DNA from 3 places in the Anoxybacillus andreesenii genome. Region 3 is predicted to be linked to each of the others. Evidence: predicted binding sites of a transcription regulator. Region 3 holds the regulator's gene; each other region holds the start of a gene.

Region 1 (10,263 bases), on a different contig from region 3:
AATACGCTTCCCTTCCCAACTTCACTCTCAATGTGAATCTTACCACCCAATAAATCGGCAAGCTCCTTGCTTATAGATAACCCAAGGCCTGTGCCACCGTATCTTCTACTTGTTGTTCCATCTTCCTGTTGAAAGGCTTCAAAAATAAGCTGTTTATTATCTGAGGAAATTCCAATGCCTGTATCGGAGACTTGGAATGAAATATATTCATTAGGATTCTCGGCAAACCGTGCAAATTTAACACGTAACTGCACCTGTCCTTTTTCAGTGAACTTAATGGCGTTTGAAATAAGATTCTTGAGAATTTGGTGGACCTTTTGTTCATCCGTATAAATGATATTGGGTATATCTTTTTCAATTTCAACGGAAAATTCAATTCCTTTCTGTTCGGCCACAGGTCTAAATTGTCTCTCGGTAACCTTGACAAGCTCACCAAACTCCATTTCACCGATTTGAATATTTGCCTTTCCTGATTCAATTTTGGCCAAATCCAAAATATCATTAATGAGTAAAAGCAGATCCTTTCCAGCCGCATAAATGGTAGAAGCATACTCCTTCTGTTTTTCTGTTAAATTATCTTCCTTGTTGTCCTGAAGGATTTGTGCAAGGATAATCATGCTATTTAACGGAGTACGTAACTCATGCGACATGTTTGCTAAAAACTCTGATTTGTATTTCGAGCTAAGCTGCAGCTGTCTTGTTTTTTCCTCTAGCTCATATTTAATTGCCTCTAGATCCTTTGTTTTCTGCTCTGAATGCTTATACTGCGCTTCAAGCTCTTCATTGATAGTCTGCAGCTCTTCCTGCTGCAGCTGAAGCTCCTCCGACTGAGTTTGCAATTCCTCATTTAATGCCTGTGATTCTTCTAGAAGCTCCCGAACCTGTGCTTGCTGATTGATGCGATAGATGGCAATGGCAAGCTGATTCATTGCTTGAATGAGTAAATTTTCATGCAAATCTTCAAACCTCTCTAGCGATGCCAATTCAATAACAGCAATAACAGAACCATTGAACATAATCGGATAGATGAGAATGGTGTTCGGGCTTGTTTCTCCGAGGCCCGATGAAATGGATAAATAATCCTCTGGAATATCGAATAGATAAATGGGCTTGCCGTCCTTTGCACATTGGCCGATCAGCCCTTCTCCAAGCTCAACCCTTTCCTTCACTCCTCCCTCCAATTTTGCTACATCAGCATAGGAGGATATTTTTTCTAGGTATGGATTTGTCCCATCATTCTTCAAAACGTACAGAACTCCATGGGTTGCCTCTACGGAGGGTACAATTTCTTGAAGATATTTATCTCCTAATTCATGTAAATAAGCCGATTCCTGCGTAATCATGGATAAGTCTGATAGCTTGCTAGACACCCAATTCTGCCCTTCAATATCGGCAACATACTCCCTCTCCGTCCGTTCATGCTTCTCCAGCGCCTCTGCCATCTTGTTATAGGCTTGAGCAATCTCCCCGATTTCATCATTTGCGACCATTTTTATCCGTGGAAGATTCTCAGAGCCATATTCGATACTGTTCATTACAGCCCGAATACTTTTAAATCTAAAGATGATGCTTTTGATCACCCACCGTGAAATTCCGTAACCGAATACAATAGCGAGGATTATAGATGAAAGGGCAATTTTCACATATAAATTATAGGAGGCCTCTGTGCTCGCCAATGTATCCTCCATAATCCTTTCCTGAATCGAAATTAATTCTTCACTTGTATTAATAATCTGCAAATATTGTTCATTGGAAGTCACAAATAGAGATGAAGCATGTTCAATATCATCAACGACTACCAAAGAGATCACTTGATCAACGGTTGTATTATACGCTTTGATTTGCGCATTAATATTGGCAAGCTGCAACTTAGCATCCTTGAATTGAATAATTTCTTTTAACACCGCTAGATCTTCATCAACCAATATTGATGCATCACGGATTTTTTGAATTTTATTTACTTTTTGCTCATTAGCGTTTTCAAAGACCATTTCATTCAATTCTCGATCAATATTCTTAATATTGACTCGGATGTGATTGATTAGCTTTATTTTTTGATAACGATCCTCTACAAGGTTACTAATTTCTTGATTTTGATTATTTAGCATTCCAACAATTAATGCTATTAAAATAGTAATTAGGATGATGACTGAACTGAAGCCTAAATATAGCCTTGTCGTATATTTCATCGTTTTTCCCCTTCAATTTTCTCACTGTTTTCACTATCAAATACTAGTAAACCATATTTTCACCCTGTTTTTAAGATTTATTGAAAAATTTGTGTAGAAAAGTCTGTTTTTTCGAAATATCAAAAAAAGGGCTGGTCAATCAGCCCCATTTTCCTTCTCTAATTCTAATTCATCCCTCATTCTTTCTTCTTCCTCATCCACGCTAATCCGTGCAATCTGTTCCACTAATTGATGATGTACCACATCCATATCTTCCTGACAGTGAAACGGCGATTTCTTGTTCAATATTGCCCCTCCTTGATTCATAACTGTTCCTTCTTAAAATCACCGTAAAATCATGAATTATTCCCACACAAGGCTATGTTAGTCTTCAGTGCTGATTTCAGCCTTATACGTGTACGTGAACGGGTTTTATTCGATACGAATAACGTAGTGAATGTACACGTATAAGGCGATATTAAGAGCAACAATTAAATATTACAGAGCCAATAACAAAAAAAGCCACCTCCTATATGAGAAGCAGCAATTCATGTCTATTCAAATTTCACTCCGATCAACTGGGAGACAGCTTTTGAAAATTTAGCCCAATTCTTTGGAAAGGATTGGAGTCCTTCACTCTCATACACTTTTCCTTTTGTCTTGAGCTTCACAGACCAGCTTGTCCCATCAAGAACAAGGGAATTTAATTGATAATCCCGCTCCCAATTCCAAATTTTCAAGCGAATGATCTCTTTCTTAAATTGCTCAACATCCCCAATATAGATCGTTCTTTCCTTGCGCTCTGGCGAAACACAGTCAATATTCCACTCGAAGAAAAAGAAACGATTCTGAGCAAAATCCACATGAATCTTATAGGTTGGTCCAGGGTAACAACCGATCATGGCTACCAAAGCAAGAAGCTCCTTCTCTTCGCGAATTGAAACAATATTATCCTCAACGGAAAATAAATCCTTCTTTCTGCTAACAACAGATTTCACATGGGAAACTTGGATAGGATTTTTTCTCGCATTTTTCATCTTCTCCATTTCATTCATTTCCTCACAAATGGAATGAAAGGACACCGGTCCATTCTTTTCAATAATGTCGAGAATAATTTCATACATATTCATGACTTAACCATTTCCTTCAAAAATTTATACAATTATTTTATCTAAATAGCATTTTTATTCAATAATAATGTATTCCTTTTACTTTGACTGTAACAAAACGCACGATTGTGAAAAAAAACAACAAAAAACCGCCCGATTTGAGCGGTTACCAGCAGTGCTTCGTAACTCTATTTGCTTAGTTTTTTTGCTAAGGCTCGATGTATGACGATAAGGACAACAAAAACCACGAGAACAATTAAGCTAGTAAGGAGTCTTTCCTTCATGCTGCCGTCTGCTAAAAGAATAGGACCGACTCCAAAATAAGCAACGAGGACATAAAAACAAGCGAACAAAACATGAACAATACCCTTCATCAAACCCCCTCCTATTGTTTACAGATCTCGTAGATTACCTACAAATAAAATATACACTAGAAATAATGTTAATACCATCGTCAGTCCGACCGTAAAGACACTTCTTAGAACGGCTTTCCAATCCTCTATACCGGTGAAACCAATGATCCCTAATAAAAGAATAATTAGATTGAAATAGAATAGAATTTTGAGGGGATGGATGCCAATCCATTTGAGGATTAGGGTTCGAATGGAGTTTGAAGCAAGTAGTAAGACAAAACCCAGATACATGAATAATAAATAGAAAGACCAGCGATTGAAAATTGGTCCCATGTTCACTCCCCCTCATAAATGCGATGAGGCACGCTTTAGTCAATATAAAGGAAAATCCCCGATGAATCTTTCTCCAATAATCCTCGGCATCGGAGGAAGGGAAATGACGGTTAGGGCCCCCTCAGGAACCTCTAGAAAGCTTCTGTCACGGATCACATAAAATCCATTTTCCTTTAATTTATGAAGCTCCCCCTCTGTTCCCTTTAGCACAATCTTGCTCATTCCTGACTGATACCATTCAACAAAATAATCAAAGTAATCAGGGAACTGACAGTTTTTTGCACTTACCATATTAATAGTTGATATCGTTGCCGCATGAGCTACCTGTGCAGCTACCTTCCCTGCATCCATATTTAAGTCACGGTTGATCACAAAATATTGAATGATTTCATTCTCATAATCCATGCTCACTTCCCCCTCCACCGCCAACGACTTTATTACTCCATTTATACTGTGAAGAGCTTATGATTATGTATTTTTTACCTTCACACCCTGTTAAAAATTATATTTCTATAATGTTACAAACTTTACTTTTTCGAAACCTGCCCCTTATGTAGCAAGGGTTTGGGCTTGTTGGAAAATTCTAGACGATGTTCCTATGAAACTATCATGTTACTGTAAGTATGAACTTAAAGGAGGTACACAGAATGAAAAAACTAGTATCCATCTTGGCGTTCTCAACGATGTTGTTTGTAGGTGCCACTAGCAGCTTTGCTGCAACACATACCGTTACTAAGGGAGAAACTTATTGGAAAATCAGTGTAAAGTATGGAGTGCCTGTTAATAAAGTAATGGCCGCAAACCATGCAAAGAGCGATTATTTAATGGTCGGACAGCAGTTGACAATCCCTAATTCAACCATTTCTGCTTCTGACAAAGATCTGCTAGCAAGATTAGTAGAAGCCGAAGCGAAAGGTGAGCCTTATGCAGGTAAGGTAGCTGTTGCCACAGTAATTTTGAATCGCGTGGATAGCAGTATCTTCCCAAATACCATTCGTGATGTGATTTACCAATCAGGTCAATTTACACCAGTTAGCAATGGAACCATTAATAATCCTGCCAGCAGTGCTTCAAAGCAAGCCGCAAATGAAGCATTGGCATTTCGCGGACAAGGAAATGGCTCATTATACTTCTATAATCCTAAGAAAACATCAAACACTTGGTTACGTTCTAAGACCGTTACAAAGAAAATTGGAAACCATGTATTTGCAAAATAAAAATCAAAACCAAAAAGCACCGCTCAAGGTTGGACAAGCTCTAACCTTGGGCGGTGCTTTTTATTATCTTAATATATCATGTCAATAAAAAATCCACTTTTAATATTGACAATTTTGTGAACAAAATGAATAATTTATATAAGAGCCAAAGAAGGAGGATGAACCAAACATGAATAAAAGAACCAGCATCCTATCAATCACACAGTATATTGGCCTTACCCTGCTATCCATTGGTCTTATTATTTTTTCCATCGGTTTCTTTGGAAGCGATTACAGTATTTTAACACCCATTGGAATTGGAACGATTGTCGCGGCGGTATTTATCTTTCTCATCGGTGCCTTTTTTGTGGCAACAGAGGAAATGCTATTCAAGACCCAGAGAGGGATAAGAAGCCTTCCCGAACAAAACAAATAAGGAGCATCCTTGTGGATGCTCCCCTTTCAGTACGCTTATTACATATCCCAAAGGAACAGAAATAAAGTTCCGAAGATCGTGACTAAAGCGATAAAAACCATGAAATAAACATTTCCATAAATCGACCATTTATCCTTCGTTTCACCAGCATGCATAAACACAATGAGCTGTAGAAGCGCCTGGACAAAAGCTGTTACAATAAGGATTGTCAGCCCTGCCGAAAAGGACAGGTCGAGGAAATATACCGCAAGCGCAACAGCCGTTAGAATCAGTGAAAAAACAAAGCCCATGATTTGTTTAGCTGGGAATAGTTCCTTCATCTTACATCATTCCTTTCAAATAGATGAAGCTGAAAATAAAGATCCAGACGACATCTAAGAAGTGCCAATACAAGGAGAAAATGAATGATTTATTGGCCGTTTCAGGTGTTAATCCACGTTTCTTCACCTGCAGGATGATTGCTAAGCCCCAGAATAAGCCGAAGGTAACGTGGGCTCCGTGGGTACCTAAGGTTGTTAATAGACTCGCCGTAAACGCACTGGTCTGTATTCCTGCTCCGATATGAACATAATGAACAAACTCATCAATTTCAAAGCCTAGGAAACCTAATCCTAATAGCAAGGTGATGGCAAAAAAGGTCAGCATCGCCTTTTTATTGCCGAGTCTCATCGCATGGATTGCAAGACCAATGACAAAGCTACTTGTTAACAGTAAAATCGTTTCAATTAAGACAGGAGTTATTTCAAAAATATCCGTCCCAGTAGGTCCATGACCTGTTCGATTGCTTAACGTAAAGTATACGGTAAACAAGGTAGCAAACAGCATGATCTCGGCTCCAAGGAAAATCCAAAAGCCAAAGATATTCACACTATTTTGATTCGTACTATATTCAAGAGGCTGCGAATGATCTAGTTTCATAGGTTTGCACCCCCTATTTTTCCTTCAGTTTCTTTAATTTCTTCCACTGAAACATAATGTCCATGATCCTTTTCAAATGAGCGATATGCCATGCAAGCGAAGATACCAATCGTTGCAATAATCAACAGTGGCCAGATCGCAAAGACAAAGGAGAAGCCCCAAACAAAAAAGATCGAGCACATGATAAATGGAAGACCACTATTATTAGGCATGTGAATTTTTTTAACCTTATCAGGAAATAGCACATGGCCCTTTTTCTTCGCATCCCAGAATGGTTCAATGGACTCAACCTGTGGTGTCACAGCAAAGTTGTATTCTGGAACCGGTGTATTTGTAGCCCATTCTAATGTACGTGCATCCCATGGGTCTGAACCGATGTTTCTTGGTGAATAACGAATACTGTAGTAGACGTTGTACACGATTAATACAAAAGCGAGCGCCATAATTCCAGCACCGACGAAGGAAACCATATTAAATGCTCCATAGCCTGTTGCTTCTGAATATGTGTACATGCGACGTGCTTGACCGTCTAATCCAGTGATATACATTGGGAAGAATGCGAGCACAAAGCCGATAGATAGAAGCCAGAACGTCCATTTTCCAATTCGCTCATTGAGCATGAAACCGAACATTTTTGGCCAGTAATAAGTGAGACCAGCGAGCATCGCAAACACAACACCAGGAATAATCGTATTGTGGAAATGAGCGACTAGGAACATCGTATTATGATATTGATAGTCGGCTGCTGACATTGCAAGCATAACCCCAGTTACCCCACCAATTGTGAATAGTGGAATAAAGCCAATCGAGTATAGCATTGGTACAGTAAAGCGAATTTTCCCCTTCCACATCGTGAACAGCCAGTTGAAAATTTTCACTCCGGTTGGAACAGAAATCGCCATCGTCGTGATGGAGAAGAAGCTGTTCGATGCTGCTCCTTGACCCATGGTAAAGAAATGGTGCGCCCAAACTAAACAGGAAAGCACGGAAATCATCACCATTGATGCAACCATTGATTTATAGCCGTATAAATTTTTACCCGAGAAGGTAGAAATAATTTCACTATAGATACCAAAGGCAGGCAAGATTAAGATGTACACCTCAGGATGTCCCCAAACCCAGAAGAGGTTCGCCCAAAGCATATCCATACCACCATTTGTACTAGCAAAGAAATGGGTACCAAATAATCGATCCATCGTTCCCATTGCTAAAGCAACTGTCAATACTGGAAAGACGGTTACAACGATTAAGTTTGCTACTAATGTAGCCCATGTGAACATTGGCATTTTCATGAGTGTCATGCCAGGTGCTCTCATTTTGAGAATCGTCGTAATCATATTGATCCCCGTCATCAACGAGCCAATCCCCGAGATTTGCAGGGCAATCATATAATAATTCGTCCCCACTGATTCACTGAAATCATTCCCCGCTAGCGGAAAATAAGAAGTCCAGCCGGCATCAGGTGAACCACCAATGACGAAGGAAATATTGAATAGCATTGCTCCCATAAAGAATAGCCAGAAGCTAATCGCATTCAGACGTGGGAACGCAACATCCCGTGCCCCGATTTGTAATGGAACGACATAGTTCATGAACGCAAAAATAAATGGCATCGCCATGAACATGATCATTACCACACCATGGGTGGTGAAAATCTCATTATAATGCTGGGCATCCAAAAGCTTATTGTCAGGTACTGCCAGCTGAGCACGCATCATGATGGCATCGGCACCACCACGGAATAACATCAATAAGGCAGAAATTAAATACATCAAACCGATTCGTTTATGATCAACGGTAGTAAGCCATTCACGCCATAAATAGCCCCATTTTTTGAAATATGTTAAGCCAACAATGATCCCGATCAAAGTTAGACCGATAGCAACCATTGATGCATAAATCGCTGGGCTAGGATTAGGAATGGCAAATCGTTCAAAAAATTCCATCCGTCATGTTCTCCTTTCAGGAAGTATCCTTTTTTAGAAAACTAGCATTCTCTAAAAAAATCATTCTTCATGAGTATTATTCTCTCCATGTTCCTCATTTGTTGTCATATGATCAGAATGTCCTTCGTGCTCCATTGAGCTGGATGAACCGTGATCATGTTCAGGAGCCGGAGCAAACGATAAATGTGTTCCAGTAAATGTCATTTGGCCAAGATGACCAGGTTTCAATAGTTCATTATATTTTTCTTCTGTGAGTGGTTTTGCTGTTTCCTTAACTTCTTTTACCCAATCGTCAAAGTCTGCCTGTGACATGGCCGTTACGTTGAACGTATTCTCCGCAAAGCCTTTCCCACTGAAGTTGGCGTTTCGTCCCATATATTCACCAGGCTCATCTGCCGCTAAATGCAAGGTCGTGATCATGTCGGCCATCGCATATTTCTGACCACCTAACTGTGGAATCCAGAAGCTCGTAATTGGACCATTCGAATACAGTCTAAATTCAAGTGGTCGATCGGTTGGGATATATAAATAGTTAACCGTCTCAATATTTTCTTCAGGATAACTAAAATGCCATTTCCAATCAGAAGAAGAGGCGTAGACCACCAATGGTTCCTGATCCTCATAGCCTTGAGGCGTGGCCTCTACGATATAGTTACTTTGAACGGAAACATAGGAAAAATAAGCAACAATAAGAATTGGAATTCCAACACATATTGCTTCAACCCATTTATTTCCTTCCATATGAGGTGGTTCATAATCCTCTGGTAAATTCGAAGCACGGTATTTTACTAACACAAAAATTAAAATAACAAATACAACAACAACAATGAACGACATAATGCCGATAGACAACAGAATGTCATGTGCTTGTCGTTCAGCCTGTGGTCCTTTTGGGTCGAGTACCATTAATGGTTCGCAACCTGTTAACACAGTGAAAATAGTGAAAATAGCCGCTAATATAGCCCATTTCCTTTTCATTTTGGGGCTCCTTTCCTTTTGATTTGTACATACAAACGAATGATTTGCATGTAAACTTTTTCACAATATATAGTAAGAGTAATTGATCTGCATTAATAATATTACCACGAGTTAAACGTAAGAAAGTGTGACGAATTTAGGAAGGATTATTTTTACACTAAATGTAAACATTCCTATTCCTGTATATTTTGTACCATAGTCCCCTACGATTTGTTTTTGTACACGAATATTTTTGGGTGATTATCGAAAAATAAAGACGGACATCTGCTATTGGGGAGGCAACATGAAATTGTCGTGGATATTAGGGCTGCTATTATTAGTCATTCAAAACCAAATGCTTCAACCTTTTACCCTCTTTGAAAATAATGAAACACTATCCGTCGTGAATCGCGAGGACTTTATTTTAGGGGTTCCAGGAGTGAAACTTTTGAATATGGAAAGGCTTGAGGAATTCACTACTCAAGTGGATATACAAGTCAAAAAAGCTCCAGTAGATGCGACCATCGATCCTGCGGGGAGAATCATTCCCGAGAAAGTGGGCTACATGCTTAACAAACCAATTCTTAAGGAGAAGTTTTCTCGCTATTTTTATGAAAATGGTCCTGCTACTGTCGAGGTTCCGAAGAACATCATTTATCCTAAGATCGATAGCGAGCTTCTCTCACATATACGGACCAACAGAATTGGCCAATATATTACTTACTTTAATGCCAGCCACAAATCACGCTCTCATAATATTGCCTTAGCAACAGCAGCCATTAATAATCGTGTCTTGTTTCCAGGGGAGGTATTTTCCTTTAATGAAGTGGTCGGTAAGCGTACCCAA
Region 2 (10,263 bases), on a different contig from region 3:
AATGACACTTTGGAAAATTTCATGGCTCACGGCATGGCCATCCGGCGAAATTTCCATCTCGCAGGATAAGGTTAGACGGTCTACCTTCGGATTCAGCGAGCAGATTCCATTGGATAATCGATGCGGGATCATCGGAATCACGCGGTCTACTAAATAGACACTTGTCCCACGGTCTGCCGCTTCCCGGTCAATCGGAGAGCCCTCTGTCACATAATAGCTGACATCGGCAATATGTACTCCAAGCTTATAGTTTCCATTTTCAAGCTTACTCACGGTTACCGCATCATCTAAATCCTTTGCATCAGCGCCATCAATCGTGACAATCACTTGATCTCTCAGATCGCGTCGATTCTGAATTTCTCTCTCGTCGATAGAATCTGGAGTTTCATTGGCGTGCTCAATGACCTCTTCAGGAAATGGCCCTGGGAGACTGTGTTTATGAATGATGGATAATATGTCGACACCCGGATCATTTTTATGCCCAAGGATCTCAATTACTTCACCCTCAGCACTTTTTCGCCCCTCTGGATAGGTCGTAAGCCGAACGACGACCTTATGTCCTTCCACTGCACCTTTGGAGGCAGCCTTCGGGATAAAAACATCGCTGGAAAACTTTTGATCGTCCGGAATCACAAATCCGAAATGCTTGCTTTCCGTATATGTTCCGACAATTTGTTGAATTCCTCGCTCTAGGATGCGGACAATGGTCCCTTCCCGTCGTTGCCCTGAACTCTCAGCGTTCACACGAGCGAGTACAATGTCCCCATGCATGGCGTTATTGGTTTCAGTCGGAGGAATAAAAATATCATCCATCCCCGGCTCTTCTGGGATGACAAAGCCAAAGCCCTTGGCATGACCCGATAACTTCCCTCGAACTAAGTTCATTTTACTAGGAAGTCCATAACGGTTACTGCGCGTACGCACGACTAGACCTTTTTCCTCCATTTTAACCAGCGCTTTGACAAAATCCTTAAAATCAGCAGAGTCCAGGGTGCCAAAAGCAGCCTCCAGCTCCTGCACGGTAAGCGGTTTATAGGTTTCGGCCTCCATATATTGAAGCAACCTGTCCATATGCTGTTTAATACTTTCTTCCAAAGAGTTCCCCTCCTTTACTTGATTATCTATCTCCTATTCTTCCCAATCCAACGATTCTAGAAACCTGTATATATCCTCATGAAGCTCATCCCGTTGTTTATCCAACGTAATGACATGCCCAGATTCCTCATACCACTTGATTTCTTTTTGCGGAGACTCGATTTCGTTATAAATAATATTTGCACTATCTGTATTAATCATGTTGTCATGGCGAGCTTGTACAACGAATGTCGGAGCATAAATCATCTCCACATGCTCCCTCACATCAGCAATTAAATTTTGGAGCGCCTTTAATGTTTTCATCGGCGTCTGCTTAAACTCTTCCATCTCCTGCTCGATTTCCGCTGGCGATTTCCCTTCACGCTTCTTATATTCCCGCGCAAATTCAAGAATCCCCTCGTACATCACTTCCTCGCTCTTGATATACATAGGAGCACACATCGGCACAATCGCTTTTATAGGTACAGTATAGCCTAGCTTCAACGAAAATACGCCACCTAAAGAAAGTCCAACGGCGGCGATTTCTTTGTATCCTTTATTTTTCAAGAAGTTGTAGCCGTCCATCACATCCTGCCACCAATCTTCAGGACCTGTAGAAATGAGTTCTTCAGGTGGCACGCCATGACCTTTATATTGCGGAGCATGACAAGTATATCCCCTTTTTTCGAGGAACCGAGCAAGCATACGGCAGTCCGCACTGTTTCCCGTAAACCCATGAAGGAAAAGCACAGCCCTTTTTCCTTGCTCAAATGTAAAAGGCTTTGGTTGTATAATTTTCATCTGTAATGACCCCTTTTGTTGTATAAGGCTGTTTTCGCACGGATTGTGGTTCTGGAATGTCCTTAATACCGGCCACGCCGTTTACTTTAGTTTAAACAATGCGGGTTGGATCATTCCAATGAGACGACTTCCCATAACGTTAAAAAACCTGGCCCCTTCAAAAAGGCCAGGTTCCTTATATGTTTATGCTCCTAAATAGGACACAGCAATGGTTAATGCGAAAAAGAGTACTGCTAACACAATCGTAATTCGATGTAGAATCAAATCAAGTCCACGCGCTTTTTGCTTTCCAAACAGCTGCTCAGCTCCACCAGAGATGGCACCTGAAAGACCTGCGCTTTTACCAGATTGTAGAAGGACAACAACGATTAAACCGATCGATACGATCACAAGCAATGTAACAAATAGAGCATGCATAAAGTCCACCTCCTGAAACGAACACTCACAGTATGTCTAATTTTATCATAATTAAAAATGATTCACAATACATTTCTGAATCCAGAAGGGGAGGCTTTATTTGCTCCTAACCGACGATAATGGACACACCTGTTGCGTAAAAGATGTATCTACCTAAAAATTCACCGACTAACACGAGAGTTAAAGCTGCTAGATAGAACTTCATTTGGGACTGAGATTTATTATTTCGGTAGAAGACCCAGCCAATGATAGCCAATCCGACAAAGGATAACGCCCATCTAATCACGGTTGAAAATGCATAGGTTTCCGTTAAAAGAGCCGCAGATTTAAGACCCGCTTGTCCACTGACTGATAGACCTGAAACATAAATAGGAAGATACACAAGCTGAGCAATCATCGCTCCAAGTCCTGCTAATCCAATTCCTTTGATGATGCTTGTTAGACCCTCCGTCTTTTCTTCCTTGCTCATTAGGATAAATATCATCGAAGTGACAGCACCGAAAAGTATTGTTGTTCCATAGAACGCTAAATACGTATTAGCATCGGTCCAGGCTGGTTTAATTGAAGATGCATAGATGCTTGCCATGCAAAACACAGCACCTAGACCAACAACAGATGTTACCCAGCCAACGATTTGATTCCAGGTCCCTTTTCGGTCCAAGTAGAAAGATACGATCCAAAGGGCAAAGAAGGCAGATGTGAAAATAATCTCTCTACTGAGCCAGGATGAATCCAAATTCAAGATAGAACGATAAGCACCGAAAGGCGTACCTAAATGGAATAATGAAAACACTAATGCAAGAGCAATGACAGGACCTACCATCATGATTCCACGTTTTGTTACATTAATGGCAAGGTTATTCCCTAATTTTTTGTTAAATGCACGGACAATGACGAAAAAGATATAGGCCCCAACACCAAACTGAGAGAGAAGAGTAAATGTTAGCAATGGCCATTCTTCTGCAAACATAGAAATTACCTCCTTTTTAATAAGCTTTTTTATTGAGGACTATGTTAAAATTGAGCAGTTTCTAACTCATGAATAACATAGCCCTTTTTCATTAATTCATTGCTTCAGGCTTTGCTTTTACAGTAATAGAAGGCTTTGTAATATTAGCACCTGGCAATACTTTAAGATTATAGTTGGCACCATATTTCTTGCGAAGCTCTTCAATGTCACCAAATTCAATGGCCCTCAATGGACAAGTATCCACACAAACTGGGTTCAAGCCTTGGTCGACAAGATCCGCACAGCCGTCACATTTTCCGCATTTCCCTTGCTCCTCAAGATATTGAGGACGCTCATAAGGACAAGACCAGATACACATTTTACAGCCGATACATTTTTCCCGATCCTGTACAACTAAGCCGTCAGATTCCCTTTTATAAATGGCACCAGTCGGACAGTTTTCTGCGCACTTCGGTTCTTTACAGTGGTTGCAGCCGAGGGAGAGATAATAACCCCAAACATTTGGGAAGGTTCCACCCTCGAACTCATATACCTTTCTAAAGAGCTCTCCAACCTTTAAATCATTCTTATCCTTACATGCGATTTGGCAAGCCTTACATCCTGTACATACTGTTGAATCATAATAGAAACCTTTCTGTGCCATAATCTGTCACCTCCTAGAAAATAATTCTTTGCTCCCATTGCCAGTCTGGCTTTAATGGTTCACCTTTATATTTCTCAACACGGACGATTGTTGTATTCCAAGGCTCTTCCCCTTGACCGCTTAAGCGTGCTGGACAGAGAGAGTTCGTTGCCCCAGCTTTGTCTATGCCTGTTTTTTCATCAAGTTCAACCCAAGCACCTTCACCAAGGAATACAACTCCTGGCATACAGGTTTCAGTAAGGGCTACTGGTCGAATAACCTTTCCGACACTACTTTCAATAAGAACGGTATCACCATCTTTAAATCCAAGAGCCTCTCCATCTCTCTTATTCATAAAGAATTCTTGTGGATATGCTTCTCTAAGCTGTGGTACGTTGTCAAATACTGAGTGTGACCGTCTTCCGTAATGGATGGTCACAAGCTGGAATGGATATTTCCCTTTTTTCTTATTTTTCCAGTCTGAGAAGGTTGCTTCATAACCATCCATTGGTGGCTCGTATTTAGCAATCGGTGCAATTGTTGTTAAGCCATAGGCCGCAATTTTTTCGACTAATGCTTGACAGTGAATTTCAAACTTACCACTCTTTGTTGGAATTGGGTTTGCCTCAGGGTCTTTAACAAAAGCTTCACATTCAATTTCGCCTAATTTATCGTTAGGGGAACGAGGTACTTGATATGCCCCTTGCTCTACAATTTCGTCAAGAGAGATTTTGCCTTTTTGCGGCTTGCCATCTACGCCCCATTTTTTAATATCCTTCTCCGTAATAGTAACGAGTGGAACGTAATTTTCGCCGTCTTCTGTAATAATTTCTGCTCCTGCTAAACTATTAAATAGCTGCTGTTTCTCTGTAATTGGGTAAATTTCTGCAGGATTTAAACCAAGGCGCTTCGCAAGCTCTCTATCCATCCATTCTTCTGTTTTAGCTTCAAAGAGTGGATCGACTACTTTTTGTGTGATTACGATCGCTTCAGGGTTACCGCTGTAGATTTTTCCTTCCTTCTCCCATTCGGTCGTTGCTGGTAAGACGATATCAGCATATTTCGAAATGGTAGAAAGGACGATATCGTTTGTAATAATTGAATCTACTTTACGGAAGGCTTTAATTCCTTTGTTAATATCAGATGATTGGTTCAAGTAGTTATAGCCACTGCCATCACGAACTAACCACAGCATCCGAATATCGCAAGGAACTTTTCCTCGCCCAGCTGTTGCTGTATACTCACCATTCAAAATAGCATCATATGTTTCACAATAAGCGATTCCATGGGCTTCAAGGTTCGTTGGGTTTTCCCAGCGATAGCCGTCATATGCCCCGTAGGTTGCATCAGGGAATAATGGGTTAACTGCATCTGGAAGTCCTGTGCCTCCACCTCTTACTAGTGTTTTACCACCGTAGCTTTGTTTGGATGCATAGTTCATCGTGAATACTCCAGCACCTGGTTTACCAACATTTCCAGTCATCCAGCCCACTGTGAGGAAGGCCTGACAGAATTGTTGTCCTCTATACGTACGAGCAGGTGCAAAGGATGAAGTGAAAATCATTGGCTTCGTCGTTGCAATTTCGTGAGCGAATTCTTTGATCACTTTAGGGTCTGTACCGCAAATTTCTGATGCCCATTCCGGTGTTTTTGGAACACCATCATAGGTTCCGAGTACATAATCCTTGAAGTTTTCCTTTGGATCAGCACCTTCTGGCATATGATCCTGATCAAATCCAACTGTGCAGCGATCAAGGAAATCTTGATCCTGTAGGTTATTTTCAATCATGTAATAGGCCATTCCAAGAAGCAGGGCTGTATCTGTGCCTGGGCGACAAGGGATATGCTTGTCCGCTAATGTCTTAACTGATGGACTTACAGATGGGTCAACAAAGATAAATTTGGCGCCCGCCTTCTTCGCTTGCAAAAGGTTGTAGCTTGGATTTCCTAAGTTGGAACGTGTTGGGTTTGAACCCCACATCACAATGAGCTTCGCATTGCGCCAGTCTAATCGGTCATTCCCTTTCCAAGACATAAAGCCGGTCATTGTCTCTTGTGGAACTCCCCATGCACCTGATGATGAAGAACCCCATCTCACCATCGCACCACCGTAGAAGTTAAGAAGTCTGCTCGTTCCGATAATTGATTTATTTCCGTGTTTTTCTTTTACTCGTTTTAGTTCAGTTGCAACGAGGTCAAGCGCCTCATCCCAGGAAATACGAACCCACTCATCTTTACCACGTAGCTCTTTCTTTCCCCCGCCTGGCTCCCAATGTTTACGTTTCATTGGATATTTCAATCGATCGGCACCAAAAACCTGGTGTCTTTGCGAACGTCCGCGGTGACAGCCTCTTTGCTGTGGATAATCTGGGCTATCCTCGTGCGTATCATCCGTCTTCTGTCTAATGACCACTCCGTCCACGACTAACGCCTTATTTACACATCGTCCTCCACAGTTATGCCAGCAGGCTGCGGTTACCCATTTTTCCTCCTGGTTCAGTTTGGCTGCCGCCACCTTCGAGTCAACCTTTGTTAGCCCGTAAGTTGGGACAACTGCTGCGGTTGTTAAGGCAGCGCTCCATCCGAGAAATGCTTTGCGACTCATCTTATGATCCATCGCTTTTTTTAGAAAGTTTGACATAGAGAACACCTCCATTTTTTACTCACAAATTTGACATTCCAATTCCTCTAAACAGGTTTGGTCAATAGTTAAAAATCCACTGAGAATTTTCACCATGCCTTTATAAAAATCGGTCTTTGCATGTTCATTGACATCCTTTGCAAAAAGCGGGGTCCAATTAAGAAGATGGGCCTTCAGAAAATAACTCTGGTCTGCTAAGATTTTTTTGACCTGGACATGATTTTCTTCCTTCATCAATTGGATGGCCAATTTGCTTAGCTGATACATAAAATCAAGCTCTAGACCTAAATGATCATCTGCTTCCTTGCCATAATGAAGAGGTTCGAAATTATTTTTCAAATACAGTCTTCTTACTCTCCATGTTTCTTCCTGAAAGAGTAGCCCATCCTTATTGGTATAGGAGGATTCCCATATCGGAGCAGGCAGCTCGTAAGGTCCAACAAACATTCTCGTGTAATCCCAGTGGAGCTCCTCAAAATTTTCACCCATCTCAAAGCTCTTGAAATAATGATGTACCTGCTCTATCCCCTCCTTGAGGAGAGGATTCTCTTCTTTAAAAGGAAAAAAGTGAATGATTCCATTTTCAAATTGCTCAACTAATTCCTTCGTCGGCTCCTCCAAAAAGGTTCTTCGCAAAATATCGTAGGCAAAAATCCGTAATTCCAATAATTCTTCAGCCTCTGTTAAATCAGTGCTGATAACTTGATTCATCTCGTTTCCACCTCTTTCTATTCAGGTTTCCAATGTGAATCATTTCACAATTATAAACTGTTTTATTGCTAAGGATAGGACATTGAACCTCTATGTCTCTATTTTATCTGTGAATCCTGATAGAAGGGAGTGTAGGATCCTCCATAGTTAAAGGGAAGCAATTGTGCAGTTTTCACAGTGAAATTTTCTCTCTAACCGCTATAAATGAACAAATCTTGAATAATAATAGCCAGTCAAATGTAATGATAATTCCAACCTGCAACAAAAAAACTAGCCTCCTCAAAAAGGAGAACTAGTTTCATCCGAACATTATAAATTGAGAAAGGAAAGAATCTTGACCGCAACCATCAGATTCATAAATTCCTCTGGGTCCTGAACATTAATTCCTGTCATGTCTTCGATTTTCTTTATCCGATTGCGAAGGGTATTAGGATGAATAAATAGCGCATCGGCTACGTCATTAATGACCCCCTGATGCTGAATATACACCTTAAGCGTATGGATGAGCTCTGTACCTGACTCGCGATCACTTTCTAATAGGACAGACAAATAATCTTCACTATAGTCTAATAGAATCTCCTGGTGAATGTGAATCAGGAGGCGGAGTGCACCTAAATCATTGATATGAAAGATGTTTCGATTTTCAAACCATGCTTGTCCAAATTTTAGGGCCTGATTTGCTTCCTGGTAACTTTTGTTTAAAAAAGTAGTATTCTTATACCATTTTCCAATCCCGATCAAGAATTGACAATTCGGCCATTGGTTCGACAGCTCTTTTTCAATTTGTTCCGCAACGGTACGAACATGTCGGTTTCTTTCACTAATGGTACAGCTTTGACCATCCTCAAGAAGGACGACAATTTGGTCCTCAAAAGGCAAAACGATAAGCCTTTCTTCCATATGAGACTTTTTTTCTTCTATGAAAAGAACCATTTCATCCAGCCAATCCATATTATCCATGAGTTCGTCAGTTACCTTCACATGAACAAGAAGCAAATGATGGGGGATCTCTAAATTCCAGTCCCATGCCTTCGCCTGTTTAATCATGACTTTTTGGGATTCAAACTTGTGATACAAAAGGTCATAGACAAAATGCTCTTGCAGCTGTTGCTGCTGCTGTCGAAACATTCCTTCTGTTTGCAATAAAAGAGCCATTAAGCCTATTAATTTATCTACCATTCTTTTTTGCCAATCTACTAATTTAGCGGAAGCAAGTATACCTTGGCTGACGACACCGGCGATATGGATGGGATATAGCTCAAACCCATCATGAATTTGCCCTTCGTAGCTTTCCTTCATCCCTTCCAGCTCTCTAAAATGGGTGTTCAACCACCGATTTGCTTCTCTTAATTCTGTTTCCGTACCTGTCTGCCAAAAAAGATGGTTGTTCTCATCTAAATAGAGGAAAGGGGTCTCCAATCCTTTTGCTAGTTCTGTAGCGATAGCGGTGAACCCCTCGTTCATGATACCAGCAAGCTCGTTGCTTATTTGAGAATAAACAGGCTTGCTTTTTTGCTCAAATATGTGGAGTGAAGAGGGATCGGCCACTTGGACAATTGGCAATTGACATGAACGATACAGATGGACATTGTCTTCCTGCAAGGGCACTTCCGTTTCTAGCCCAATGATGACGGCGATAAGATTCGGATCCTGAATGAGTTGGTTTGCGACTTCCTTATCATTTAGTTTGATCCATTCTTCTTCATCGACGATTATTATTAGAGTCGGTTTTTCTAACCAATCCTTCGGTAGCTCCTCTTGAATCGTTTCATAATAAAGCAATTGCTTTGGTAAAGAGGTAAGAAACTTTAGTCGATCCAACGGAATAAGCGGTAGTAACTCCTGAAGCGCATCCTTCATTTAGGCTTCCTCCTCTCTGAAGAAGGTCAGTCCAATTTGTTTGTCAATTACGAATATGGATGGGTTCGTGTAGCTTGCTATCGGTACATCTACTTCCCCAAAATCATAGGACTTTCTTTCCTTACGATTAACCTCGATGATCCCCAGTGCATTGGTCACACAATTTTCTACACAAACTGGCTTCAAGCCTTCATCAAGCCTCTCGATACAAAGGTTACATTTGTCCACTCGATTCGTTTTCGGATTTATTTTTGGGGCGTGGAACGGGCAAGCGGTCACACAACGCCTGCATGCTCGACAATTACTTGGATTATGAATGACTACCCCATCACTACGTTTCAGAAAATTATTCTCCGGACAGATGGATACACAAACCGGATTCAAGCAATGGTTACAAGATATCGAGAGATGAACAGGGATTAGCGAATCATTTTCATAGGTTACAACATTGCGTCGGTGTATCCCTGAAAGTCCATGGTAATCATTACACGACATTTCACAGGTTTTACAATTTATGCATTTGCTAAGGTTAATGGAAAACATAAGCTGAGATGACATGTCGATTCTTCCTTTATTTTCTATGCTTCACAAAAATAGATCTCGTTATCTAGATATAGTTTATAATAGAGGAAGGTAGAATTTATTTTTCAGAACGACAATCTCGTGAATTTTTTGGTGGAAAACATTCCCTTCCATCAAAGGAGTGAAAGAAATGAATACGCGCAGTCAATATGAGTTTCAGCATGTTTGCCCACGAAATTGCTTCAGCAACTGCACGATGATTTCTAGAGTCGAGAATGATCAAATCATGACTCTGAGCGGTAAACGGACCCACCCCTATTCGCAAGGAAAGCTCTGTGCCAAGGGCTATTCTTATATCGAAAGAAACAATCATCAGGAACGCCTCAAATATCCTTATTATCAAGAAGTGAAGGGCTCTGGCAGATTCAAGCAAATTACTTGGAAGAAGGCTTTTGAGCTTATTGAATGTGAAATGTTGAACATACAAAAGAAACATGGGCATCTACTCCCACTCGCTCACTATAAAGGCTCTGGGAATGTTGGGGTTCATCATTATGTGACGGATCATTTTTTCACAAGTCTTGGAGGAACGACGAGAATTTTCGGTTCATCCACTGCTACCACTGGATTTGAAGCGATGGAATA
Region 3 (10,263 bases):
CCAAATTTCGTTGGATAAAATCCTGGAGCTTGGCTATCTCCTCCTGCTGCCTTTCATACTGTTTCATTTCCCGATCATAATTTGCTGCCTTTTGATCTAAATAAGCACTGTAATTCCCGAGATATTTCGTTATATGAAGCCTTGAGATTTCATATACTTGGTTGACCACCTTATCTAGAAAATAGCGGTCATGAGAGACAATCAAAATGGCGCCCTCATAGCCTTGCAAATAGCCTTCGAGCCAGGACAATGTTTCAATATCCAGGTGGTTTGTCGGCTCGTCCAAGATTAAAATATCAGGCTTCTTGAGCAACAGCTTCCCAAGGGCTAACCTAGTCTTCTGCCCACCGCTTAGGCTTGAGATTTTGGTTGAGTAGTCAAAGGTGTGAAACTTAAGTCCATGTAATACAGAACGGATATCTGATTCATATTGATAGCCACCATTTTCTTTAAAGGTAACCTGAAGAATATCGTAGTCCTTGAGGATGCGCTCGTATTCTGAAGGGTTAGTATAGACGGATGGGTTAGCCATTTTTTCTTCTAATTGGCGCAATTGTTTTTCCTGTTCTTGTAGGTCCTCAAAGACAGTCAGCATTTCCTCCCAAATGGAGCAATCCGAATCTAAGCCCGTATTCTGTGCTAAGTAGCCGATTTCCACATCCTTTGGTTTAATGATTTCCCCTGATTCATAGGAAAGCTGTCCTGCTATTATTTTGAGAAGGGTGGATTTACCTGCACCGTTTCGTCCAACGAGGGCAATGCGGTCACGAGTTTGCACTTCCAGCTTGATATTCGTTAAAATGGGATCAGCCCCATATGATTTTGATAATTGATTTACCTGCAATAAGATCATCGTTTTCACCTCAGTATTTCTAGCAATAGTGTAACGTACAAAAATGGGAACGGCAATAAAAGAAGGTTATGGGCGGTATTTAAAAATCTTTTGTGAAAGTCATAACAATGTTTTCACAAATCTGTCAAAATAGTGTATAGTTTGAAGTGAGGTGTATAGAATATGGCTGAATTTACTCATTTTAACGAAGAAGGCAGAGCCAAAATGGTCGACGTTAGTGATAAAAAGGAAACGGTTAGGACCGCAATTGCTAGCTCAAGTATTACGGTAAATAAAGAGATATATGACCAAATAACCAACAATACAATTAAAAAAGGGGATGTCCTAGCCGTCGCACAGGTGGCGGGAATTATGGCCTGCAAAAAGACTGCAGATATTATTCCAATGTGCCATCCGATTCCGCTAACAGGTGTGAACATTACCTTCAGATGGGAGCGAGAGAATGAAAATTATCGTCTCATCATTTTGGCCTCAGTCAAAACAAAGGGAAATACAGGAGTAGAAATGGAAGCGCTAACGGCTGCGTCGGTCTGCGCCTTGACGGTTTACGATATGTGTAAGGCCGTTGATAAAGGGATGGTCATCGGAAAAACCTACCTCGTTGAAAAAACAGGTGGAAAAAACGGTGATTTTAGAAGAGAGAATGAGATTTTATAAGCTAGACTTATGATAGGGTGGGGGAAATAGGATGAGTAATGATACAGTGAAAATTCCTCAGGCAACAGCAAAAAGGCTGCCGTTATACTACCGGTTCTTAAAGAATTTACATTCATCAGGGAAGCAGAGGGTATCATCTGCGGAGCTTAGTGAAGCGGTAAAGGTAGACTCTGCAACGATTCGTAGAGATTTTTCGTACTTTGGAGCATTAGGGAAAAAGGGTTATGGGTACAATGTGAACTACCTATTGAGTTTTTTCCGTAAGACACTTGATCAGGATGAGTTAACAAATGTAGCCCTAATAGGGGTTGGAAATCTTGGAACGGCCTTCTTAAATTATAATTTCCTCAAAAACAATAATACAAAGATTGCTGTTGCCTTCGATGTAGCTGAAGATAAAGTGGGCACAACCATCGGGGATATAACTGTTTTTCACATGGACGATATGGAAAAAGTGATCAAAGAAGAGAACATCACGGTCGCTATCTTAACCGTTCCTGCTCAGTTCGCCCAGTCGATTACAGATAGGCTGGCAAAGGTAGATGTAAAAGGGATCCTTAATTTCACACCAGCAAGGCTAACGGTTCCTCCGACAACACGAGTCCATCATATTGACCTTGCAGTTGAATTGCAGTCATTGGTCTATTTCTTAAAGCATTATACGGTGGATGAGGAAGAAGTAGTGGAATAAAATGAAATGAAATGAGCCTTTTTGAAGGGCTCATTTCTTATTTTTCTGGATAGATTTAAGCTTAAAATGGAAGAAGACCATGCGAAGACCGCCTCCTATATCAAAGGTGGCTAAGAGAATGAGCAGGTAGGTAAAAAAGCCCCATTCCCCAGTTTGCTGCAGGTTTTGGATGGCGAAAAAAGTAAAAAATAAGCCAAACACAATATATAGAATTCCTGAAAACAAGGTAGACTGTCTCATAGGAAAAAACCTCCAATGAAGCTTTGCACCTTGTCGGCTTCTCGGAAAATCCGTTCTATGTCTTCTTTATATACGGATTGGACGAGTACAACAAAGGTATTCATAGCGACATGTGCACAGATTGGCACAATGATTCGTTTTGTTTTGATATAAAGAAAGGCAAAGGTAAAGCCCATTGCTGAATACAAAAGTAAGTGTTCAGGCTCCATATGCGCCAGGGCGAAAATAATGGAGCTGATCAAAGCCGCAATGAAAAAATTGAACTTTTTATAAAGTGAACCGAACAATATTTTTCGAAAGACAATTTCTTCAAGAATGGGACCAATAACAGAACTTACTAATACAACAATAGGAAAAGACTCAATAAGTGAAAGAATTTGCTGTGTGTTCTCCGAGCCCAATTCAATCCCCAGCCATGTTTCAATATTTGCGGCTAGGCTCTGGGAAAATAAAGCAAGAAACACACCTAAGATCGCCCAGACCGTTGACTGAGTCACGGATGCAGCGTTTCGATCGGGTATGGGGTTTTTCCATTCATTTTTCAACAGTAATAACACAATAAGCAAGGTGACAGCAAAGCTAAAAACGATCCAAATCGCAACTGAATATATGGCCATGTCTTCCAAACTGTGTCCCAATAATATGCCTGCAAAAGTGACACCTGGCACACCCACAAAGCTTGAAAGATGCATCCCCATGTAAGCAACTAATATATACCAATATTCCTTTTTCAAAATGTGATTCCCCTTTAATAACTATCTCAACATGCACTATAACCCATTCTACTAGTAAAAAGATGATAGATACAAATTTAAATTATAAAAAAGTGTATGGCTGGATAATTTTTCAACTTCTGTATATACTTTGAAAGGTTGTGCAAAAAAAGATGTTAGGATAGCAACAAAAATTAAGGAAAATTTTACGCATGATACTTGCAAAAAATTTAGGAATTCATTAATATAATAAATGTGTTAGCACTCATGAGTATCGAGTGCTAATAAAAAATTACATATTTTATTTGAGGAGGTTGTTTCACTTGTTAAAGCCACTAGGAGATCGCATTGTTATTGAGTTAGTTGAATCGGAAGAAAAAACTGCAAGCGGTATCGTTTTACCGGACTCAGCGAAAGAGAAGCCTCAAGAAGGAAAAGTAGTAGCTGTAGGTACAGGTCGTGTTCTAGACAACGGTGAGCGAGTTGCTCTTGAAGTTGCTGTAGGCGATCGAATTATCTTCTCAAAGTACTCTGGTACAGAAGTGAAGTACCAAGGAACAGAGTATTTAATTTTACGTGAAAATGACATCTTAGCTATTGTTGGCGCCTAAGATATTAATTTAGATTTTTTTGTAAGTATTAGATAAAACGATCATTTAGGGAGGTTTTCAATATGGCAAAAGAGATTAAATTCAGTGAAGACGCTCGTCGCGCGATGCTTCGCGGAGTAGACGCTCTTGCAGACGCAGTTAAAGTAACCCTTGGACCTAAAGGACGCAACGTCGTTCTTGAGAAAAAATTCGGTTCTCCACTAATCACTAACGACGGTGTTACCATCGCTAAGGAAATCGAATTAGAAGACGCATTCGAGAACATGGGTGCGAAGCTTGTTGCTGAAGTTGCGAGCAAGACAAATGATGTGGCTGGGGACGGAACTACTACAGCTACAGTTCTTGCTCAAGCGATGATTCGTGAAGGCTTAAAGAACGTAACTGCTGGTGCGAACCCAATGGTGATTCGCCGCGGTATTGAAAAAGCTGTTGCAACTGCAGTTGAAGAGCTTAAGGCGATTTCAAAGCCAATCGAAGGCAAAGAGTCCATTGCACAGGTTGCTGCGATTTCTTCTGCTGATGATGAAGTAGGTCAGTTAATTGCTGAAGCGATGGAGCGTGTAGGCAATGACGGTGTTATCACAATCGAAGAATCAAAAGGCTTCACAACAGAACTAGACGTAGTGGAAGGAATGCAATTTGACCGTGGTTATGCATCTCCTTACATGGTGACTGATTCTGACAAAATGGAAGCAGTTCTTGAGAATCCATATATCTTAATTACGGATAAGAAAATTGGAAGCATCCAAGAAATTTTACCAGTACTTGAGCAAGTGGTACAACAAGGCAAGCCATTATTATTGATTGCTGAAGATGTTGAAGGGGAAGCTCTTGCAACATTAGTATTAAATAAACTACGTGGTACATTCAACGCAGTAGCAGTTAAAGCTCCTGGATTCGGTGACCGTCGTAAAGCAATGCTTGAGGATATTGCAATCTTAACTGGTGGTACAGTGATCACAGAAGATCTTGGTTTAGAATTAAAATCTGCTAGCATTGAGCAGCTTGGCCGTGCCGCTAAGGTTGTTGTTTCAAAAGAAAATACAACAATCGTTGAAGGTGCCGGAGAGTCTGATCAAATCGCAGCTCGTGTGAACCAAATTCGTGTTCAAATGGAAGAAACTACTTCTGAGTTTGACCGTGAAAAGCTTCAAGAGCGCCTTGCTAAGTTAGCTGGTGGTGTTGCCGTTGTTAAGGTTGGAGCTGCAACTGAAACTGAGCTAAAAGAACGCAAGCTTCGCATTGAAGATGCTCTTAACGCAACTCGTGCGGCAGTTGAAGAAGGAATTGTATCCGGTGGTGGAACTGCATTCCTTAACGTGTATAAAAAAGTGGCTGAGCTTCAAGCAGATGGCGACGAGCAAACAGGTATCAACATTGTTCTTCGTGCCATTGAGGAGCCAGTTCGCATCATCGCTAGCAACGCTGGTCTAGAAGGATCTGTTGTGGTTGAGCGCTTAAAGAACGAAGAGATTGGCGTTGGCTTCAATGCGGCTACAAACGAATGGGTAAACATGATCGACGCTGGTATCGTTGACCCAACTAAAGTAACTCGTTCTGCACTTCAAAACGCTGCATCTGTAGCGGCTATGTTCTTAACTACTGAAGCAGTAGTAGCTGACAAGCCAGAACCAGCAGCACCTGCAATGCCTGATATGGGCGGTATGGGTGGAATGGGCGGCATGATGTAATCATACTCGCATCCCTGGAATAACAGGGGATGAATTTTGTGTAAAAGTGTAATTTATACAATTATTTACCAAAATGGATGTTTTCGTAGAAATCGCTGACTTTTACGGAAACGTCCATTTTATTAGTTTAATGTATTAATTTTGAAACACTTAGTTTTATTTATTGCTAGACACTTTACGGGTTGAACCATTACTTTGCACTAACACTATTTGATTAAATTATCCATAAATTACTATTCTCTAAAAAGGGTTAGCGTAAAGGTAATACTAGTAATAAGAATATTTAACCCTTCTACTTTTTGGTAAAACACGGGTCACTCTTAAACAGGAGTAATCCGTGTTTTTTTACTGTTTAAAGGATAAAATTTGGCAATTCGCACATAATAATATCGTTATATCAATAGAAGATAAGGATGAATTAGGATGAAACAAATGGAAAAAAATACACAACATAAAAAGAGTGGTGCCATGTATCAAAGTCAAGAAAGGAAACTAGTCTGGCTGAGCTTTGTTGTAGCAGCAATTATGCTTTTATCCATTATTGGCAGAGTTTTTGGAGGATAAAGGAGGGAAATGTTTGATTAATGAAGAGGCAGTTTATTACAGTAGAATCCTAACAGAGACGACATTATCTTTCCATATTATTTATGCTACGTTAGGGGTAGGGATACCTCTCATGATCATGATTGCCCACTGGGTGGGAATAAAGAAAAATGATGAACATTACATCCTGCTTGCTAGAAGGTGGACAAGAGGGTTTATTATATCGGTTGCTGTAGGGGTTGTTACCGGTACAGCAATTGGGTTACAACTCTCATTATTATGGCCGAAATTCATGGAGTTGGCGGGGAATGTGATTGCTTTACCATTGTTTATGGAGACGTTTGCGTTTTTCTTTGAAGCGATATTTTTGGGGATCTACTTATATACTTGGGATCGTTTTGAAAATCAACGAAAGCACTTATTATTATTAATCCCCGTTGCGATTGGAGCATCGTTTTCTGCAGTATTCATTACGATTGTAAATGCATTTATGAATGCCCCACAAGGATTTGATTTAATTAATGGAGAGCTAGTGAATGTCAATCCAATCAAGGCAATGTTTAATCCAGCGATGCCTACTAAAGTATCCCATGTCGTTGGTACAGCCTTTATGACATCGGCATTTGTTCTTGCATCTATTGCTGCGTTTCGTTTGTTAAGAGGCTCAAACCATATTTACCATAAAAAGGCACTCTTATTAACCATGAAGGTTGGTTTAATCTTTTCACTGACTTCATTAATTGTTGGGGATTTATCTGGAAAATATTTAGCAGAATATCAGCCAGAAAAGCTTGCGGCAGCAGAATGGCATTTTGAAACTAGTGAAAGTGCTGAACTTATTCTGCTTGGATTTATGAATGAGGAAGAAGAAATTAAATATGCATTGAAAATCCCGTATGCATTGAGTATCCTTGCACATGGATCACCGACAGCAGAAGTAATTGGTTTGGACCAGTTTGCAGAAGAAGATAGACCTCCATTGTATATCCATTATTTGTTTAATATCATGGTTGCAATAGGGATGCTGATGATTGGGGTATCCTTGTTATACATTATTAGTAGAGCTAGAGGGTGGTCCTTTGTCGAATTAAAGCCGTATCGGTGGTTAATTGTTTGTGGTGGACCATTAGCTATTATCGCAATCGAAGCGGGTTGGTGGTTAGCGGAAGTAGGTAGACAACCGTGGATTCTTCGTGGGATCATGCGTACGGCAGAAGGAGCAACTACGAGTAATGATGTGGATATCATGTTGCTTTTATTCTGTGGTCTCTACTTAGTTCTCGGTATTGGTTCGGTGGTTGTTTTGAGTAGAATGTTTCGGAGGAATCCAGTTGAAAGAGAATTGAAGGAACGAAAAGGAGATGTACATACATGAATGTTAACCTAGAGATTATTGGCATTATTGTACTCTGGACATTTCTATTCGGCTATATTATTGTAGCATCCATCGATTTTGGCGCTGGTTTCTTTAATGCATATGGAATCTTTACTAAAAAGCAACATATTCTTACGAAAATTATTCAGCGATATTTATCCCCTGTTTGGGAGGTAACCAATGTTTTTCTAGTTTTTTTCTTTGTTGGGATTGTTGGATTTTTTCCGAGTACAGCATTTTACTATGGAACGACATTATTGGTTCCAGTTAGTATTGCGGTTATCCTATTAGGGATTCGTGGTTCGTATTATGCGTTTGAGACGTATGGAGCACGTTCACATAAGGGATATGCTTTCATGTATGGTTTGTCAGGTTTATTACTTCCAGCTGCACTTTCGATTGTATTAACTATTTCGGAAGGTGGTTTCATTTCTATTGTAAATGGAAATCCGGTTCTTGATTATTGGACCTTGTTTACTAGTCCTCTTACATGGAGTATTGTCGTGTTGAGTCTATCAGCTGTATTGTATATTTCCGCTGTATTTTTAACCTGGTATGCGAATAAAGCGAATGATACACTTGCGACTGAATTACTTCGGCGTTATTCATTAATTTGGGCATTACCTACCATCATTACAGCAGGGGGAATTATTTATGAGCTAGCATTTCATAATGTGGAGCATTATGAGCAGATTTTATCATTATGGTGGATGTTTTTGATTTCTGCATTATTATTTATAGGGACAGTATGGCTGCTCTGGAGACGAAAAAATTATGGTGTGGCTTTTAGTTTGCTGATTGGTCAATTTGCGTTTGCGTTTTATGGCTTTGGGATATCTCATTACCCTTATTTACTCTACCCGCATCTAACGATATATGATAGTTTTACGAATGAGGCAATGGCGATTTCTCTTATTATTGCCTTCATTGCAGGCCTAGCTCTGCTAATACCTTCCCTGTATTTATTGTTAAAACTATTCCTGTTTAATAAAGATTATGTTAGGGGAATATCAGAACATGAGCATTGAGGTGATTCTAGGATGGATGAATTTCTAATATTTGTCGCACCGTTTTTAGTGATCATAACAGGGATTTTGCTGTCGTTCTGGTGGGTACTTAAGGATGAGATTGTTAAAAAGGAAGAATAATAATCTAGACAAATAGAAAAATTTATACATTGAATATTTAAATTCATATTGAATTAGCAAATAAATGGGAAGGTAGACATATCCAAAACCGGTCTTAGACATAAATCCGTTTTTTATTTTTAGTTTTTAATTGGATGAATGGGCTGCATGATGATAATGATTTTTAAGTGATTCGCTAACATTAGGTATATAAAAGAGGTTTCTTATAAGTTCACTGAACTTTTGCGAAGCTTCTTTTTTATTTTATGTTAATGTGGAGCTACAGGCTTTTCGTTATATGATCATCGGAATGCCCGAGTCTATCCTAGATTTGTTCGAGTGATAAACCCTTCTCGGCTTATTCCTATTAGGGACATTTTGTAGAATAATTGTAGCTTTGATTGTAAAATAAAAATAATTAAAGTGGCGAAATAGCAGCGGTTAAATGAAAATTCATTGTTATTAAAGAACAAAGGCATCCTATTCTATGACCTTTCGGTTAGGACAAAAATCGAATGGTAGTGAAGGTACAAATCCCTTTACATCACGTCGATGTATATAGCAAAGGGCATTTAATTAAAACATACGGACGAGTGGAGCTAAAAATATGTACAAAATATTCATTGTAGAAGATGATATGGTCATTGCAAGAACGGTAAAGAATCACCTTCAGTCGTGGGGATTTGAAGTGGAATATGTTTCTGATTTTCAGAATGTCATGACATATTTTGTTTCTTTTGATCCGCAATTAGTTTTATTGGATATCTCCCTCCCCTTTGTGAACGGGTTTACCTTGTGTCAAGAGATTCGCAAAGTTTCCAAGGTACCGATTATTTTTATCTCTTCTGCTTCTGATAACATGAATGTTGTCATGGCTATTAATTTGGGCGGGGATGACTTTATTGCCAAACCTTTCGACCTGACGATTCTTACTTCCAAAGTACAAGCATTACTTCGACGCACCTACGATTTTACCGGACAAACAAATTTGCTGGAACACCGTGGGGCTATCCTCAACTCAAGTGATGCAACCATTACCTTTAACGGCCAGAAAATTGATTTAACCAAAAACGACCTAAAAATTTTGCATGTTCTTCTTGAAAATAAGGGTAAAACTGTTTCAAGGGATCTTCTAATGATGCGGCTATGGGAAACGGACAGTTTTGTTGATGATAATACACTAACGGTAAATATCAATCGTCTCCGAAAGAAATTAGAAGCAATTGGACTCAATGATTTTATTAAAACAAAGAAAGGACTCGGCTATTTGGTGGACTAAGATGAATAAACATAAAGAAAATTTATTTCTTCTCTATTTACATAAAAACTGGAAACCGATAGCCTTGTTCTGCCTTTTTATCCTATGCTTTACCATCGTTTTTTCGCTTAGTCATCACCCCCTCGACCCCATCCTCTACTCCTTCCTTTTATGTTCTTACATTGTCCTCGTCTTTTTTGTTGTTGATTTTATAACATTTATAAAGAAATACAAAAAGCTAAAAAACGCTGAAAAAACCATTATGGTACAAATCGATCAATTGCCTGCCCCAAAGAATGCAATTGAACAGAAATATCAAGAACTGCTGCAAATTTTATATAAAAATAAGATCGAATTGACCGTTCAAGCTGATAATAAACAGAAAGATTTAGTTGATTATTTTACACAGTGGACCCATCAAATCAAAACACCGATTGCGGCCATGCGGCTCCTTCTTCAATCGGAACAAAAGGAGCAAACGGCCGAATTGGAATTGGAATTGAT

The links. The regulator Rex, encoded in region 3, represses fermentation and respiration genes when NADH is low (regulators of the CRP and FNR family bind a similar motif). The targets are predictions, from matches to a motif close to TTGTGAAATATTTCACAA.
Region 1: qoxA (cytochrome aa3 quinol oxidase subunit II) is a predicted target of Rex. The motif match lies at 9,486-9,503, and genes of this name have one in related genera.
Region 2: J2S07_RS16765 (TorD/DmsD family molecular chaperone) is a predicted target of Rex. The motif match lies at 7,269-7,286, and genes of this name have one in related genera.

Annotation. Positions count from the first base shown of each region.
Region 1 is NZ_JAUSTU010000014.1:40,337-50,599, reverse strand. It holds gene J2S07_RS14670 (response regulator) at 1-2,189, opposite strand, end outside; gene J2S07_RS14665 (hypothetical protein) at 2,325-2,474, opposite strand; gene J2S07_RS14660 (hypothetical protein) at 2,723-3,298, opposite strand; gene J2S07_RS14655 (DUF6954 family protein) at 3,466-3,651, opposite strand; gene J2S07_RS14650 (hypothetical protein) at 3,670-3,963, opposite strand; gene J2S07_RS14645 (aminoacyl-tRNA hydrolase) at 4,003-4,368, opposite strand; gene J2S07_RS14640 (cell wall hydrolase) at 4,611-5,180, shown strand; gene J2S07_RS14635 (hypothetical protein) at 5,350-5,595, shown strand; gene qoxD (cytochrome aa3 quinol oxidase subunit IV) at 5,634-5,915, opposite strand; gene qoxC (cytochrome aa3 quinol oxidase subunit III) at 5,917-6,513, opposite strand; gene qoxB (cytochrome aa3 quinol oxidase subunit I) at 6,510-8,459, opposite strand; gene qoxA (cytochrome aa3 quinol oxidase subunit II) at 8,520-9,437, opposite strand; gene J2S07_RS14610 (VanW family protein) at 9,721-10,263, shown strand, end outside.
Region 2 is NZ_JAUSTU010000019.1:44,751-55,013, reverse strand. It holds gene rnr (ribonuclease R) at 1-1,095, opposite strand, end outside; gene J2S07_RS16790 (alpha/beta hydrolase) at 1,129-1,875, opposite strand; gene secG (preprotein translocase subunit SecG) at 2,059-2,292, opposite strand; gene J2S07_RS16780 (dimethyl sulfoxide reductase anchor subunit family protein) at 2,399-3,262, opposite strand; gene J2S07_RS16775 (DMSO/selenate family reductase complex B subunit) at 3,354-3,905, opposite strand; gene J2S07_RS16770 (molybdopterin-dependent oxidoreductase) at 3,919-6,525, opposite strand; gene J2S07_RS16765 (TorD/DmsD family molecular chaperone) at 6,544-7,236, opposite strand; gene J2S07_RS16760 (PucR family transcriptional regulator) at 7,546-9,096, opposite strand; gene J2S07_RS16755 (4Fe-4S dicluster domain-containing protein) at 9,097-9,654, opposite strand; gene J2S07_RS16750 (molybdopterin-containing oxidoreductase family protein) at 9,809-10,263, shown strand, end outside.
Region 3 is NZ_JAUSTU010000036.1:4,428-14,690, forward strand. It holds gene J2S07_RS19995 (ABC-F family ATP-binding cassette domain-containing protein) at 1-853, opposite strand, end outside; gene moaC (cyclic pyranopterin monophosphate synthase MoaC) at 1,016-1,510, shown strand; gene J2S07_RS20005 (redox-sensing transcriptional repressor Rex) at 1,542-2,201, shown strand; gene J2S07_RS20010 (YdiK family protein) at 2,232-2,441, opposite strand; gene J2S07_RS20015 (CPBP family intramembrane glutamic endopeptidase) at 2,438-3,175, opposite strand; gene groES (co-chaperone GroES) at 3,478-3,765, shown strand; gene groL (chaperonin GroEL) at 3,828-5,456, shown strand; gene J2S07_RS20030 (hypothetical protein) at 5,880-6,020, shown strand; gene J2S07_RS20035 (cytochrome ubiquinol oxidase subunit I) at 6,034-7,374, shown strand; gene J2S07_RS20040 (cytochrome d ubiquinol oxidase subunit II) at 7,371-8,402, shown strand; gene cydS (cytochrome bd oxidase small subunit CydS family protein) at 8,415-8,522, shown strand; gene J2S07_RS20045 (response regulator transcription factor) at 9,109-9,780, shown strand; gene J2S07_RS20050 (sensor histidine kinase) at 9,782-10,263, shown strand, end outside.